4 regions of the Pectobacterium punjabense genome follow, and region 4 is predicted to be linked to each of the others. Evidence: predicted binding sites of a transcription regulator. Region 4 holds the regulator's gene; each other region holds the start of a gene.
What was found. The regulator LexA, encoded in region 4, represses DNA repair genes until DNA is damaged. The targets are predictions, from matches to a motif close to TNCTGTATGTACATACAGNA.
Positions count from the first base shown of each region.

Region 1: mutH (DNA mismatch repair endonuclease MutH) is a predicted target of LexA. The motif match lies at 1,789-1,808, and genes of this name have one in related genera.
Region 2: sulA (SOS-induced cell division inhibitor SulA) is a predicted target of LexA. The motif match lies at 2,594-2,613, and genes of this name have one in related genera.
Region 3: uvrB (excinuclease ABC subunit UvrB) is a predicted target of LexA. The motif match lies at 2,153-2,172, and genes of this name have one in related genera.

Region 1 covers NZ_CP038498.1:1,123,573-1,127,791, reverse strand. The annotation lists gene ptsP (phosphoenolpyruvate--protein phosphotransferase) at 1-804, opposite strand, end outside; gene rppH (RNA pyrophosphohydrolase) at 817-1,350, opposite strand; gene mutH (DNA mismatch repair endonuclease MutH) at 2,047-2,739, shown strand; gene E2566_RS05100 (YgdI/YgdR family lipoprotein) at 2,849-3,067, shown strand; gene E2566_RS05095 (NADP(H)-dependent aldo-keto reductase) at 3,273-4,219, shown strand, end outside.
Region 2 covers NZ_CP038498.1:2,897,877-2,902,095, reverse strand. The annotation lists gene matP (macrodomain Ter protein MatP) at 5-466, shown strand; gene ompA (porin OmpA) at 618-1,703, opposite strand; gene sulA (SOS-induced cell division inhibitor SulA) at 2,066-2,572, opposite strand; gene E2566_RS13110 (TfoX/Sxy family DNA transformation protein) at 2,794-3,414, shown strand; gene yccS (YccS family putative transporter) at 3,431-4,219, opposite strand, start outside.
Region 3 covers NZ_CP038498.1:1,840,088-1,844,306, reverse strand. The annotation lists gene uvrB (excinuclease ABC subunit UvrB) at 1-1,953, opposite strand, end outside; gene E2566_RS08235 (hypothetical protein) at 3,492-4,219, shown strand, end outside.
Region 4 covers NZ_CP038498.1:682,892-687,110, forward strand. The annotation lists gene plsB (glycerol-3-phosphate 1-O-acyltransferase PlsB) at 1-1,579, opposite strand, end outside; gene E2566_RS03070 (diacylglycerol kinase) at 1,831-2,196, shown strand; gene lexA (transcriptional repressor LexA) at 2,307-2,915, shown strand; gene zur (zinc uptake transcriptional repressor Zur) at 2,944-3,453, opposite strand; gene E2566_RS03085 (pirin family protein) at 3,560-4,219, opposite strand, start outside.

The DNA of each region.
Region 1 (4,219 bases), 440 kb from region 4:
AGCGGCGTTCCCCGCGTCCACTTCCAGAAACAGTTCCCGTTTGAGCCGCGCATCATTCAGCAAGTGTGAGTACAAGTCGAAAATCGCCGCGCTCTCTTTTTGCGCGCTGGCGCTGAAGCGTTTGCTAAAACGACGGAATTCCGCCGTCGCCTCTTCTAACGCCTGCGTTAAACGAGAACGCTCGCGTTCGCTGTCCAAACTCGATGCGGGAAAAACCTGTTCCAGAGAAGGCTGGGTACAATCCTGCCAGCCGGGAGCAATCGCCACGCCGGGTGCAGCCACCAGCGCTTTGACGCGCGTCTGGCGGTATTGACCAAAGAGCGTTTTTATCTGTGAAAGGGAAAGAATCGCGGCCATCTGCGTGGCCAGCGTTACCATGAATGATTCTTCGTTTTTATCAAATTGACGATGTTCGCGCTGTTGAACCACCAGCACGCCCAACAGATGACGACGATAAATAATGGGAACGCCAAGAAAAGAGCGAAAATGTTGCTCTTTCACCGCGGGGATGAATTTAAAGCTGGGGTGCGCACGCGCGTCGGCCAGATTGATGGGTTCAGCGCGTTGCCCGACCAGCCCAACAATACCTTGCCCAAATGCTAGCGTAACCGTGCGTCCGCGCGGTTTCTTCAACCCGCGCGTCGCCATCAGGTAATAGCATTGACGATCGTGATCGGCCAGATAAATGGAACAGACTTCCGTGTCCATAGCCTGACAGGTCTCATTGACCAGAATGTCCAGCGCATCACTAAGGCGGGCCGTTGCCGCAACATTTTCGACAATTTCTCGCAAGCGCGTGAGCATAATGTGCCTGAATTACCCTCTTTTTCGCCGGGGACCGGGTGGGGGTGCCATCCGAACCGCAGCACTCTCCTGAAGCAGGATCACCGGGTTGATAAATTCCTTCATCACGCGACGATACACATCTCGCTTAAAAGAGACGACCTGACGTACCGGATACCAGTAACTCACCCAGCGCCAACCATCAAACTCAGGTGTGCCGCTGCTCTGCATATTGATATCCGACTCATTACACATCAACTGTAGCAAAAACCATTTTTGCTTTTGGCCGATACAGACCGGTTTTGTATCCCAACGCACCAAACGCTTTGGTAATTTATAGCGTAACCAGTTACGGGTAGATGCCAATACGCGCACATCCTTTTTTCTTAACCCGACTTCTTCAAACAGTTCGCGGTACATCGCCTGCTCGGCACTTTCACCGGGGTTAATTCCCCCCTGCGGAAACTGCCAGGAGTGCTGACCATAGCGCCGGGCCCACATCACCTGCCCCTGCCGATTACAAATTACAATACCAACGTTTGGGCGGTAGCCATCATCATCGATCACCGGACTACCTCAATAAACATCAATGCAAAGATGACCTGATTGTTTCACACTCCCGTCAGGCGGTAAACCACTGCTTAGAAAGCATGTGACACTAATAAAATTAAGATAACCCACAGATAAGATCAAAGTTATAAACATGTGAAGACCATAACCTGCAATTTATTCACTTTTTCTGTGGACATCTTTGTGCAGAACCCATGAAGAAGTGAGTAAAACTCATTTTTCATGAAGAAATAAAATTACTAGAAATTTAAAAATAGTTCTTTTTATTCATTAAATTAAAAGCAACCCAAGCCCAAAGCACGCCCCCTTGCTGTTTGTTCAAATGGCGTCCAATGCAAGATTGGTGAAAGATCGCACTATGCCGATTTTATCCACAGGGAATGCCTCAAACTCAGGCAATAAATAGGCAAACACAGTAAAAATGCCGGGAGTCAAGGCTGTAAATGGAACCAGTAATTCATGTTTATGTGGGTTATCCAAGATATCTGTGGATAACCTAGTGTAAAATCCTGTTTATTGTCGGTGGTTATACGTGCACAGTTTGCAAAGCTGCATTCAGTGATCGCCATCACACTGAAAAAAAACGCTACGAATCATGCTATTATTGCTTTTCTCCACAATCTTATGGGCTGTGTGTTTGTCTTTTCCATTTGTTGTATTTTTTTTGAGCGAAAAAATATCGAGCGATATCCTATGAATTCACCCTCAGTTCACACAACAGCGCCGCAAAATGAGCAAGCCTTGCAGGAACGTGCGCAGTCCCTCGCAGGTTATAACCTCGCGGAATTGGCCAACCTCGCTCGTCTGCCCCTTCCTGCCAACCTAAAACGTGATAAAGGCTGGATTGGCGTGTTGCTGGAACGTTTTCTGGGTGCAAGCGCAGGCAGCAAGCCCGAGCAGGATTTCCCAGATATTGGCATTGAGCTAAAAACTATCCCTATTGATGAACAAGGCAAACCGCTGGAAACCACCTTCGTTTGCGTCGCACCGTTAACAGGTAATAGCGGCGTAACCTGGGAAAGCAGCCATGTGCGGCATAAGCTCGCCCGAGTTTTGTGGATTCCGGTAGAAGGTTCGCGTCACATCCCTCTTGGGGAACGTCGAATCGGTACACCGTTGATATGGAGCCCCAGTGAAGAAGAAGAAGAGCAACTGCGCTGTGATTGGGAAGAATTGATGGATTTGATCGTGCTTGGCAGGGTAGAAAGTATCACCGCCCGGCATGGTGAAGTGCTGCAACTCCGCCCCAAAGCGGCAAATAGCAGGGCATTAACAGAAGCGATTGGCGAATTTGGTCAGCCGATTTTGACCTTACCGCGCGGGTTCTATCTGAAGAAAACCTTTACTGCGCCATTACTGGCTCGTCATTTTATGCAGGTCGAGTGATACATAATTAATGCCTTCCAAACGCATTTTTTCCATTATTCCTACGTTATCCCCCGCGCCCCTTTGCTAGACTCACCTTAAGCGTTAGATTTCTTTATGGATTAATACGATGAAAATACAGATGAAAATGGCGATAACACTGGCCTTACTATTCACCCTTGCGGGCTGTTCCAGTGACTATGTGATGGCAACAAAAGAGGGGCAAATGCTCCTGACACAGGGGAAACCCGTGTTAGATAAAGATACCGGGCTGCTTAGCTATACCGATGAGCAAGGCAATCAGAAACAAATCAACAGCGATCAAATTTCTCAGATCGTACAGCGCTAAGATCGCTGTCAGCCCGAAACGCCGCACATCGGGCTGCACCATCAAGAATAATCCGAAAAGGATAGCAGAAGAGACTTCCCCACTCGCCACGGCTTCGTTTATAGTCGAATTCAGGTGTGTCTTCCCAAACTCATTGGAATCGCAGCAAATCATGCGGAGATGATGGGAAATACGCCTGCTATTTTCAGACATAAGGAAGCTGGCAATGCAATATCACCGTATTCCCCATAGTTCTTTAGAAGTGAGCGTGCTGGGTCTTGGTACGATGACCTTTGGCGAACAGAACAGCGAAGCAGACGCTCATGCCCAGTTAGATCACGCCATTGCCGCAGGTGTTAACCTGATTGACACAGCAGAAATGTACGCCGTTCCCCCACGCCCGGAAACGCAAGGGTTAACCGAGAGCTATATCGGTTCCTGGCTGAAATCCCGTGGTGGACGCGAGAAATTGATTGTAGCGAGTAAAGTCTCAGGTCCTGTGCGCGGAAGCGATCACAGCATTCGCCCACAGCAGGCGCTGGATAGAAAAAACATCCGCGCAGCGCTGGATGCCAGCCTGCAACGCTTGAATACTGACTATATCGACCTCTATCAGTTGCATTGGCCGCAGCGCCAGACCAACTGCTTTGGCAAGCTTAACTATCAATATACTGACGACAAACCCGTCGTGACGCTGCTGGAAACGCTGGAAGCGTTAAATGAACAGGTGCGTGCCGGTAAAATTCGCTATATCGGCGTTTCCAACGAAACCCCATGGGGCGTGATGCGCTACCTGAATTTGGCGGAAAAACACGATCTGCCGCGTATCGTATCGATCCAGAACCCTTACAGTCTGCTGAATCGCAGTTTTGAAGTCGGCCTGGCGGAAATCAGCCAGCATGAAGGCGTCGAACTCCTCGCCTATTCATCGCTGGCGTTCGGTACGCTGACGGGTAAGTACCTGAATGGCGCAAAACCTGCCGACGCGCGCAACACGCTATTCAGCCGCTTCACGCGCTATACCGGCCCGCAAGCTCAGGCAGCCGTTGCCGAGTACGTCGCGCTGGCACACAAACACGGTTTGAACCCGGCACAAATGGCATTGGCGTTTGTGCGTCAACAGCCGTTCGTCGCCAGTACGCTGCTGGGTGCGACCACGCTGGAGCAGTTACA
Region 2 (4,219 bases), 2.2 Mb from region 4:
TAATATGAAATATCAACAACTAGAAAATCTTGAGTGCGGATGGAAATGGAAATACCTGGTGAAAAAACATCGCGAGGGAGAAGCGGTTACGCGTTTTCTGGAGCAAAGTGCGGCGGATGATGCGGTGCAGGCATTGCTTAAAATGGAAAACCAGCCAGTGAAAGTGTTGGAGTGGATTGCGCAATGTATGAATCCCATCTTAGAAAATAGGATGAAGCAAACGATCCGCGCACGGCGTAAACGTCATTTTAATGCGGAACACCAACATACGCGCAAGAAATCAATCGATTTGGAATACTTGGTTTGGCAGCGTCTGGCGGCTCTTGCTCAGAGGCGTGGGGTGACCTTGTCGGAAACGATTGTGCAGTTAATTGAAGATGCCGAGCATAAAGAGAAATATGCCAGCCAGATGTCGCTGCTCAAGCAGGATCTTAAAGACATTCTGAATAATAAAGACGAAAAATGATCGGTATTTGTCATTTATCTTGCTGAAAAACGGACATAAAAAAGCGCAGGGCGCGTTTTCCAACGTTGCGCAGCAACGGCCCGTAGGGTGACAGACAAAGATGTCCTTCATAAAAAAACCTCGCCGAAGCGAGGTTTTTTTCGTTAATAACTTAAGCCTGAGGCTGAGTTACAACGTCTTTGATGCCTTTAACTTCGATCTCTACGCGACGATCTGGTGCCAGGCAGTCGATCAGCGCAGCACGAGGTTTCACGTTGTCACAGGTAGAACCGGTAACTGGTTGAGATTTACCTAAGCCACGAGCAGAGACTTTATTCGCAGGGATACCTTTAGAAACCAGATAATCCACTACGCTCTGAGCACGTTTTTCAGACAGAGCTTGGTTATATTGCTCTGAACCTAAACGGTCAGTGAAGCCCAGAACAACAACGGAACCGTCTTTCGGGTCCAGAGAGCTCAGCTGGGTGTACAGTTGATCCAGTGATTGCTGGCCTTCTGCTTTCAGCGTTGCTTTGTTGAAGTTGAACAGGACGTCAGATTTCAGGGTGAAACGCTTGGTTTCAACAACTGGAGCTGGTGCTGGAGTTGGAGCCGGAGCAACAACGGGTGCAACACGCTCATCTTGACCGAAACGGTAAGACAGGCCAACGCTCATCAGCAGGTTATCTGGACGGGCACCAACGGTACCAGCATCACCAATGTTGCTTACCCATTGGTAGTCAACGCGGGCAGCCCAGTTTGTGTCGATAGCGTATTCAACACCGATCGCAGCCAGCGGAGAAACGCCAGTATCGTTGTTGTTGAGGTGGGTGCCGCTTCTGTCAGCGTGGCTATCAGTGCGCCATACCATGCCGCCCAGACGGGTATAGGCGTCCAGACCTGGCATCACTGGGTAGCTCAGTTTAGTAGCCAGTTGAATGCCTTGTGCCTTGAAGCTAGCACTGTCTGCTGCATTAGAAGTAGAACCAGCATACTTCATGCGGCCCAACCAATCGTAGCCCAGTTCAAAACCCAGGTACGGGTTGGCTTGGTAACCAACAAAAGCACCAGCGCCTAATTTGCTTTTGATCGGGTTATTGATGACACCGTTGTAGCCATTGCCATAGAAGCCCGTATCGTGGAATTGAGACACACCCAGTTTACCACCGGTGTACCAGGTATTTTCTTTAGGAGCTGCTTGCGCGATAGTCGCGAAGCTAGCCAGTGCCACTGCAACTGCGATAGCTGTTTTTTTCATTTTACGCCTCATTATCATCCAAATCGGCAATTAACCTGGAGGGCTAATAAACCTTTGGTTAAAATCCTTTGGTTGGAGACTTTGCCCTTATTTATGACTCACTGTCAGTCAACTGACGTTATAAAAGAGCAACTCCAGCGAGTTAAAGTCTACAACGTGATGAGAAAGTTACAAGTATGATGTGACTTGCGTCATAGGAAAAACGCACGAATCATACACACTTACTAACAAATAGTAGATGGTTTTGACAGATCTTACGTCTTTGGGGTGTATTAAATATAGCCAAAAAGCCCGCAGAATACCGCTTTGCGGCGATCCACGGGGCATATAACGTAATTGAGCTGAGAAAAATCTTAATTTACTTAATGATACAATGTCGAATGAATTTTAAGGCTGGGAAACAGTCTATAGGCGTCCCCGCTGGCATTTTCTGGTCGCATAATAAAGCCGTATGTATTCCCTGCCTGTGCGGCGTCCCGTAACCGAACCTTCTCTTCTCCCGTCAATTCGTGCGGCAACCAGCACAAAACGGCGCTGTAATTTCCTGTCAGTAACGCTCTCTCCATGGCATCAACAGTAAACAAGGGATTGATATGGTTGAGCTGCACTATTTTATCCAGCGGTAATCCAGATTGCTGTACCCAAGGGCGACTCAATTTTTGCTGAGGAGAAAGCCATAGCAGCCAGCGAGACTGTGTGCCTAGCTGCTGTAAGAGTGGAAGTAACAGGTGTGTGACTATGGGTTGATCGGCGTTGTACACGACTTCGCTGATAATACCGCCCGCGACAGCCGAAGATTCTGCTGTGTGTTGATTGGCAGAAAACGATGATGACGGGACGTTGTGAGAGCTGATTGATTGCGTACGCATAATGAGTTCTACCCATAGTGTTACTGTATGAATGTACAGTAACTGCTGTGTGCGTGAAAATCAACCTGATTTTTTGAAAGCGCTTCGCATATTCTTTATGCAAGAGACAGTAAACACATTTACTGTTTGAAGCCACCTCAGGGGTGTGGTTAATTATTTATTCCTGCTACGAATATTTAACTGTTCAGGAAGAGATCATTTCAATACTAAGGATTATGGCAATGAAGCAATTATGCAAAAAAAGGATTTTGCAATCTCAACATTCGTTTTCCTCTTTAGGGGATATCACTTCACGTTCCCAATTTGGTGGCTACAGTATCGCAGCAAATAAAACGATTTTTGGATTGGTGTCGGAAGGGGAGCTTTATCTTCGCGCCAGTAAAAAAGATGAAAAATATTTTCAGCAGCGTGATATGCCACATCTGATTTATACCAAACGCGGTATGCCGTTACCGCTGAACTACTTCCTTGTTGATGACATATTATGGCAAGAGCCACAGCAGTTATTATATTTTGCCCGACTGGCGTTAGCAGGTGCGCAGCATGATCAGGCTCTTAAATGTACGAGCGGGCGTTTAAAAGATCTCCCTAATCTTAACCACGACATCGAAAGGCTGCTGTGGAAAGCGGGAATAAAGAATATTGATGAATTACAGCATTATGGTGCGAAAAACAGCTATCTTGAGCTGCGAAAGGTGCGCGCTAATTTAAGCGTGAACGTGTTATTGGCGCTTGCTGGCGCAATTTGTGGCACGCATCAAGCCGCGCTCCCCCGCGGTATTCGTAATGAGCTTTTAGAGTGGTATAAAAATAATACTCTTTCCAAAGGGCCAAAACACTAAGAGCGTGCTCCCTGTTTTACTGTGAAATTATGTCGTTTTTTAGCTGTACGAGTTCAGGTAAGAGGCCGATCAGCAGGCCGATTTGCTGAATAATTAATGGTTCTTTACTGTCTGACTCAAGTGAAAGGGATTGAATGCCGGTGGCAATAGCTTTCAATCCCTGATTGATTCGTAGACTGTCCTCTTCCCGACAGTGTAGCGCGTCGTCAACATGACACACGGCATCATCCAGAAATTGCAGCGTTTCCGATGAAGCTATTTTCCCACGGTGTGCGCCGAGCGTTGAGATATAACTTAATAACGTATGATTCAGGCACATGAAGCGGAATGCATTGTCCAGCTTGTTCTTGGTGGTGTGAGGCTCAGAGGACATATTTGACACAACCGATGCCAATTCTGCGTCGCAATTATGCGCATCGCGACGGGCAATACGATAAGGCAAACTATTATCTTTCCCCTGATGATATTGAATCATGATCGCGTCAAGATAGCGGCAATTGGCATTTAATGTTTTATTAATAACGGTAGGCAGGCCGCGGAAACGCCAATCTGGCCAAATAAAACTCACTGCCGCCCATGCGATGGCGCAACCCAACAAGGTATCAATAATACGTGGTACCGCGACGTCAAAGCCTTCGCCCAACAGGTTGAAACAAAGTAGGACAAGCAGCGTAATAAACATGGTCGCATGTGCGTATTGCACGTTACGAAAGGCAAAGAAGAGTACACCGCTAATGACGATCAGCGTGAGTTGTCCTTCCTGTGAAGGGACGAAGTACAGGATAGGAAGGCCGATTAAAATACC
Region 3 (4,219 bases), 1.2 Mb from region 4:
CTCTTCAAATTCAAGGTTCTGCGCGTGCGTTAACATCTTACTTTCCAACTCGCGGATTTTCAGCTCCAGCGCCTTCGGCGTCATGAGTTCATAACGCGCTGCGGGTTCCGCGGCTTTACGATTGCCTCGTCCTTTGCCTTTGCTCGCCGACTGGCCCAGTTGCAGAATATCGGAAATTTTCTTATTAATTCCCTGCGGTACAATACCGTGTTCTGTGTTGTACGCTTCCTGCTTCTCACGACGCCGCTCCGTTTCGCCAATCGCTTTCGCCATTGACGCTGTAATTCTGTCGCCGTAAAGAATCGCCTTGCCACGCAGATTACGCGCCGCGCGGCCAATCGTCTGGATCAGAGAGCGTTCAGAGCGCAAGAAACCCTCTTTATCAGCATCCAGAATCGCCACCAGCGACACTTCTGGCATGTCTAACCCTTCACGCAACAGGTTGATACCGACCAGTACGTCAAACTCGCCAAGGCGCAAATCACGGATGATTTCCACACGTTCGACGGTATCAATATCCGAGTGCAGATAACGCACCCGCTCGCCGTGCTCTTCCAGATATTCCGTCAGGTCTTCCGCCATCCGCTTGGTCAGCGTCGTTACCAGCACGCGTTCGTTAATCGCCGCGCGCAGGCGAATCTCGGAAAGCAGGTCGTCCACCTGTGTTGCAACAGGCCGTACCTCGATGAGCGGATCGAGTAATCCTGTGGGGCGAACGACCTGATCGATCACTTCACCGCCCGATTTTTCCAGCTCATAGTTACCCGGCGTCGCAGACACATAGATCGTCTGCGGTGCCAGCGCTTCAAATTCTTCAAACTTCATCGGTCGGTTATCCAGCGCCGAAGGCAGCCGGAAACCATATTCGACCAACGTCTCTTTACGCGCACGGTCACCGCGATACATACCGCCGATCTGGGGTACGGTAACGTGGGATTCATCAATAACCAGCAGCCCATCCGCAGGAAGGTAGTCAAACAGCGTCGGTGGCGGCTCACCGGGGCCACGACCTGAAAGATAACGTGAGTAGTTTTCGATACCGGAGCAGTATCCCAGTTCGTTCATCATCTCCAGATCAAACTGCGTGCGCTGGCTCAGTCGCTGTTCTTCCACCAGCTTATCGTTCGCCAGTAGCACCTTTCTGCGATCGGCAAGTTCAACTTTGATGTCTTCCATCGCCTGCAAAATACGCTCACGCGGCGTGACATAGTGCGTTTTGGGGTAGATGGTATAGCGCGGCACCGTTTGAAGGACATGCCCTGTCAGCGGATCAAACAGCGACAGTCGTTCCACCTCTTCATCGAATAATTCAACGCGCAGCGCGATTTCATCAGACTCCGCAGGGAAGATATCGATCACTTCGCCACGTACGCGAAACGTACCGCGCTGAAACGCCTGATCGTTGCGGGAATACTGCAACTCAGCCAGACGCCGCAAAATAGCGCGCTGGTCAATCAGCATCCCCTGCGTCAAATGCAGCATCATTTTCAGATATAAGTCAGGATCGCCCAGACCATAGATCGCGGAGACCGAGGCTACGACGATCACATCACGCCGTTCCAGCAGCGCTTTTGTCGCGGAAAGGCGCATCTGTTCGATATGTTCGTTAACCGACGCATCTTTCTCAATAAAGGTGTCTGAGCTTGGGACGTAGGCTTCGGGCTGATAGTAGTCATAGTAAGAAACGAAATACTCGACGGCATTATCAGGGAAGAATTCTTTCATTTCGCCGTACAGCTGCGCTGCCAGCGTTTTATTCGGCGCCAGCATCATCGTTGGTCGATTAAGGTCGGCAATCACATTCGCTATTGTGAACGTCTTACCTGAACCCGTTACCCCGAGCAGCGTTTGGTGCGCCAGGCCGTCTTCCAGGCCCTCCTTTAAACGACGAATGGCTTCGGGCTGATCGCCTGCCGGTTTAAAGTCGGAATTCAGTGTAAATACTTTACTCATCGTTAAGCACGCTACTTATCGTTATTGCTCATCGCTAAATACGATGTTCGTGGATGGACGCACAAAGGCAGGTAAAAGACACGGACTGACGCTTTCACGCACGGCAATGATGTCGTCAGAAATGCAGCGACACGCTCACTACCTGTGACGCACGATGCTTTATTCTGAATGCCAATGATGAAATTTGCCACTGCCATGATACTGGATATAAAAACAGCATCAAGGAAATTATCGCTGGATTGGATGATTAATCGACAAATTAATTTGCTAGCACATTCATCTTTAATCTACCAGATAAAATCATCATGATTTATCCCCAGATTAGGTAAAGATGTAACATACTGGGATGACCAGTGACGTTAATTTATGCAACTACACGTCGTTGATGTCCAAGACGCTTGATTTTACTTAACCATATGATAATAAATAGATTAACAAAACCGTGGAGAATAGCGTCAACCCAGCGAGAACCCGCGCCAGCTCTCGCTTAGGACGCGTTGTCTATCCATAATACACATAGTTATCCACAGAAATGGTGGATAACTCCCACAACCCCGCATCAGCCCTGAGTTAGAGAAACACCCGCTTCATTCGCGATCCCTCCTGATATGGATTTTCTTCACACTCTTTCTGTGATTTATCGCATAAGTATTAGACGGAAAAAGACTAAAAATAGTCGAGGATTCACATGTCACCATTCAGACATAGCGGGGAAGGAGAGGCAAAAAATGAAGGTTTTACCTATTGATTTTAATAAAAACCCAGAATTTACATTCATAGGATAAGTTAAGGTAAAAAACAGCCAAATTCGTTGTTATTCCTAAAACCAAGAAAATCCATCAACCTTTTTTGCTTAACTTCCGCTTTCCCGCTCTTCCACAGCACCATTAACTATGAAGAGGAAAACCTGTTTCACCCTAGTACGGTCCACGCAAAAACACCCGCTTTATTTCTGAATGAGCGCTGTTTTTAGCAATCTTCGGCAGTAGGATTTCTAAAAACGTTTAGAGCGATTGATTATTCTTTTATGCTGAAACTCAATAACCATATGAAAATATCGCACTTTACTTAACCACCTAATTATTTTATCTATAAATAAATGGATAGGATTAAAGCGTAAAATAAGCAAAGGAGAACTTACATATGCGACGTTGTCTTCATATCATAATCGGATTATTTTTTTTAAATCTATTAGTGCTATCAAATTCTTATGCTAACAACAGCACTCATTACACTGTCATCGATGAGATAAAATCTCCTACCACGAAAAAGAATTACATCCAGAATCTTTTAATGGATAAGAAATGGCCAGATAAGAATATAAAAAATATCGCAGCCAACCCATATTGCACAGGCAAATACGTCGAATGTATTCAGGGTCAAGGACAAGTTCCGGGGCGTGTATATGGAACAAGTCAATGTGCAGATTGTTTAGGCTATTGTAATACTTATGGCTATTGGCCTCCGGCATGTATTTAAATACGCCAACTCATTTTAGTGTAATATATGTCCAGTGAGTTTTAATGGGTCTTTATCACATGCCAACAGCAAAGTACATTGTATTGGACTATCATTTATACATTTCACTGTCTAAATATGTAAAAGAAAAAAAAATATATCACATTAGTTATTGTTTCACCTATGCGACTCCCGACAGTCAATTCAGCGGATTGAATATCATTCCCTACATAAGTTTGTCAGCCGAAAGGAAAAAATTGGCTGATACCTTACATAAAATATCGAATATTCATGATATAGATGAAAACCTTGCTGTTGTTTTCAACTCAAACTCATCTCAACAAAAATTGTTGGCATATGAAATATGCCTTTTTTATAAAAAAAATGACTTAAAAAAAACCTTACCAATCATTAATATAAATGATTTAACGCACAAACCAACCTATCAACGCACATATTTACATTATAGAGAGGCATACCTCAATCTGGAGGTATTAAGAAGGGAAAATATTTCTAACGAGCACCTCATCGAAATAACTCCATCAATAAACAGTCTGTATAGCAATGGAAACATTGTCATCCACCATGAAAACAAACTCATATCAACACCTATCAACATTATCGACAATTACGTATTACTCTCACTACATAAAAACCATGAGTCGATATTGTCACTCACAGCAAATGTTATTAGCCGATTACTGAATGATGGATATGAAGGCGTCGGAGATCTGGTGATTATGTCAAGAATACATTACCTATCAAGTATCAAGGCTATACATTGTAATAACAGGCTCGCTAAAGTGAA
Region 4 (4,219 bases):
TCATTGCGTTCGCTGCCGCAGAGTTATTGATGCGCACCATGATATCCATGGAGATATCCTGCACTGTCGGCGTTAGCCAGCTTGGGCGCTGTGCCTCAATCGGGTCAATCGCGTCACGCCATTGCGGCACATGCTGGTTCAGATAGGTGGTCAGCGGCAGAGGTTCGCCGAAGTTCACATAGCCCTGACCCAGATTACGCAGCTTGCGCAAACCGCGCACCATCTGCATAAAGCCTTCTTTTTCCTTCACCGCGCCGCGCAGCTCTTTCGCATAGGTGCCGACTTCCATCACGTGCTCGTAGCCGACATAAATCGGCACCAGTGTGATAGGGCGCGTACCGCCTCTTAGCATAGCCTGAATGGTCATCGCCAGCGTACCGGTTTTGGGCTCTAACAGACGTCCCGTGCGCGAACGCCCGCCTTCCATGAAGTATTCAACGGAATAACCACGGGCAAATAGCTCGCCCAAGTACTCGCGGAAAATTGTGGAATAGAGCTTGTTACCTTTGAAGGTCCGGCGAATAAAGAACGCACCAAGACGGCGGAAGATGGGACCCGCCGGCCAGAAATTAAGATTGATACCTGCGGCGATGTGCGGCGGAACTAAGCCTTGATGATACAGAACGTAGGACAGCAGCAGGTAATCCATATGGCTGCGGTGGCAGGGCACATAGACAATACCATGACCATCCTGCGCCAGTTGTCGCACGCGTTCGGCGTTATGGACGTTAATCCCCTGATAAAGACGGTTCCACGTCCAGCTCAATACGCGATCTGACAGACGCACCGCTTCGTAAGAGAAGTCGGCAGCGATTTCCTCCATCAGCGCGATTGCATTTTGCTGCGCTTTCTCGTGGGAAATCTTCTTACTGCGCGCCTCATCGTCTACGGCTTTCTTGATCGCTTTGGAGTCCAGCAGCTTGTTAAATAGCTCCTGACGTACGGGTAAGCGTGGGCCAACTGCCGCCAAACGCTGACGGGAGAAATGCATACGCGCGACACGCGCCAGTTTGTGGGCTATGGTTTTGTCAGTACCATGCTCGGTCGCCATATAGCGCAGCGACACCGGGCTGGAGAAGCGGACAAAGCTGTCACGGCCTAGCCACAGTACGGCGAAGAATTTCTCGATGCCGTTGAGCAATCGCAGGTGTGGTGTGGCCTGTGAATGGCCTTCCCGACCTGGAGAACGCCCAAACATCACGGAAACCGGCACCATCTGCACATCTAAATCTGGATTGGCACGGTGCAAGTCCAGATAGTCGTGGAACAGTTTGACGGATTTCTGCTTGGGAACGTAGTAGCGGAAAACGCGCGGCCCGTCATTAATAAAGACATGGCTGGGGAGTTCGACGCCATTGAATTCGAACGGCTGCGAGGGATCGGGTAACCCCAATGCCAGACATTTCGCACGTAGCGTCAATAGGTCCGCCTGAGAGTTATAAGGCAGAACATAGAGTATAGGACGTGAGGGATCTAACCCCAACTCGACCACCGGATCTGCGGGAATAACTTTGCTTTTCACCAACAGTTTCAGTGGGAGATTCAATAGTTTATAGTAAATTTTACGCCAACCTGACATAACAACATGGAGCCTCTTGTTAGCAACGCGCCGCAAGGATACCAGAAACTGCGCCAGAGATCTGTGGTGATGAGACAACGTAAGCGCGTTAAAATGCGAACTATTTTGCATATACTCGTCATACTTCAAGTTGCATGTGCGTTGGCAGCGTTCAGTCACCCGAATCACTTACTTGAGTAAGCTCATCGGGACTCCCTCTCTTGCCGCCTGCCTGAAACTCGAATTATTTAGAGTCTAAAAATGGAGGATAAATGAATAAAGCAACGGGGATGACCCGGATTATTAAGGCTACCGGTTATTCCTTTAAGGGACTGAAGCAGGCCTGGCAGCACGAGGCGGCGTTTCGTCAGGAAACGATACTGACGGTTGTCGGTATTATTATTGCGTGTTTACTACCGGTGACGCTGGTTGAAAAACTGCTGCTTATCGGATCTGTTGTGTTGATCATGCTGTTTGAACTGGCTAACAGCGCCATTGAAGCTGTCGTCGATCGCATTGGTTTAGAGCACCACGAATTGTCCGGTCGGGCGAAAGATATTGGGTCAGCGGCTGTCTTTGTTGCCATCTTGTTAGCTGCTGTCGTATGGGGCAGTATCCTCTGGCAACATTTTGCCTGACGCTCCGCATAAATGAATAAAAGTCAGGGGCTTTGCCTATATCTCGATTCCCAATTGTGCCTTACCTGTATATACTCACAGCAAGACTGTATAAACAACCAGGGGGCGGAATGAAAGTATTAACAGCAAGGCAGCAGCAGGTTTATGACCTGATCCGCGATCATATTGCGCAAACCGGAATGCCGCCAACGAGGGCGGAAATTGCCCAACAGCTGGGATTCCGCTCTCCAAATGCGGCTGAAGAACATCTGAAAGCTCTGGCGCGTAAAGGCGTGATTGAAATTGTTTCGGGCGCGTCTCGTGGTATTCGTCTGCTCATGGAAGAAGAGACGGGAATTCCTCTGGTTGGTCGTGTCGCCGCAGGTGAACCTCTGTTGGCACAGGAACATATCGAATGCCGCTATCAGGTTGACCCCGCTATGTTTAAACCTAGCGCCGACTTTTTGTTGCGTGTCAGCGGTATGTCGATGAAAAATATTGGTATTATGGATGGCGATTTGCTGGCCGTACATAAAACAGAAGATGTGCGCAACGGTCAGATTGTGGTGGCGCGTATTGACGATGAAGTAACGGTGAAACGCCTGAAGAAGCAGGGTAATACAGTGCATCTTCTCGCTGAAAATGAAGAGTTCGCCCCTATCGTTGTCGACCTGCGTCAGCAAAGTTTTTCGATAGAAGGTTTAGCGGTTGGCGTTATTCGTAACAGTGACTGGAGCTAGCCGTTCGTAAAAAACGATAGCCCAAGGGCTATCGTTTTTTAATAGGAACAGTATGGTCGTGATCGCAATGATCCGGCTGTTTGCATGATGCCACTTCCTGACAGTCTCCACACAACCCATGTGCTTCCACAACGCTGTGACGCAGCGTAAACCCTGACTGCTGCGCCAGACTGCGTAGCGTTTCTTCTACACCTTCGGTTTGACGTTCAGTGACTTGCCCGCAGCGGTCGCAGATGAAAAGGGCAGACGTATGACTGTGATCTTCGATATGGTGACACAGCACATAGCTGTTGTTTGATTCAACGCGGTGGATAAAGCCCTGTTCCAGCAGAAAGTCCAGTGCGCGATATACAGTGGGCGGTTTAGCCTGAGGTTCTGTGAGTCGCAGAAGATCCAGCAGGTCATAAGCGCTGATAGCACCCGTTTGCTGTGCCATAAGGCGTAGAACCTCCAACCGCTGTGGCGTTAGACGCACAGCGCGCTGCTGACAAATCTGTTCAGCCTGGGCAAGAAGTTTGTCCTGTTTGGTTGAATCCATTGTCATATCACCCTGACACATTGAGGAACAAGACAGATATCTTACCACGGCTGAATAAAAACGCCGAGCGAGTGGCGCTTTCCTGCGAAGACGATGGGAAGAGGAACTACACGACCAGATCGATGAGCAGCGCTCGCAAAGGAGATTCTGCCTGTAGCGTCAACGTTGTTTCTTCCTTAATGAAAGCACCATCGCCGCAGTGTAATGTTTCACTGTGCCGATCGCTTTTCACCGTCATTGAACCGTGAATCAGTTGGAGATATGCCTGATTCCCTTGTAGCACTATCGTGCTTTGTTCATTCGGCTGGAGATCGACATGGTGAATCCAGACCTGTTGGCGCAGTTGTAGACTATCCTGCTCGCCTTCCGGTGACGCGAGCAGAGTATGACTTGATGAATTGAGCCCCATGCGTTGCAGCGGGCTGTTCTCTCTGGTTTGGCAGGCATTCAACCATAATTGTAGGCGCGTCAACGGGCTGCTGGGGTTGGTATTATGTTCGCTATAGCTGACGTTTGGTTGAGTGGCAAGCAACAAAACATCGCCAGCTTTAGCCTGAATATGACCGCCGTTGCTGTCACGGTATTCTGCTTCGCCCTGAAGAATAATGTTCAGGATATCAACCCGTGGGTAAGTTCGCGGCTGGAATGATGCCCCCGGTGCCAGTACTTCCTGATTGAGCACGCGAAGAGAAGCATAGCCCAGTAACTGTGGGTCAAAATAGTGACCGAAAGAGAAAGTGTAGCGTGCCTGCAACCAGCCATAATC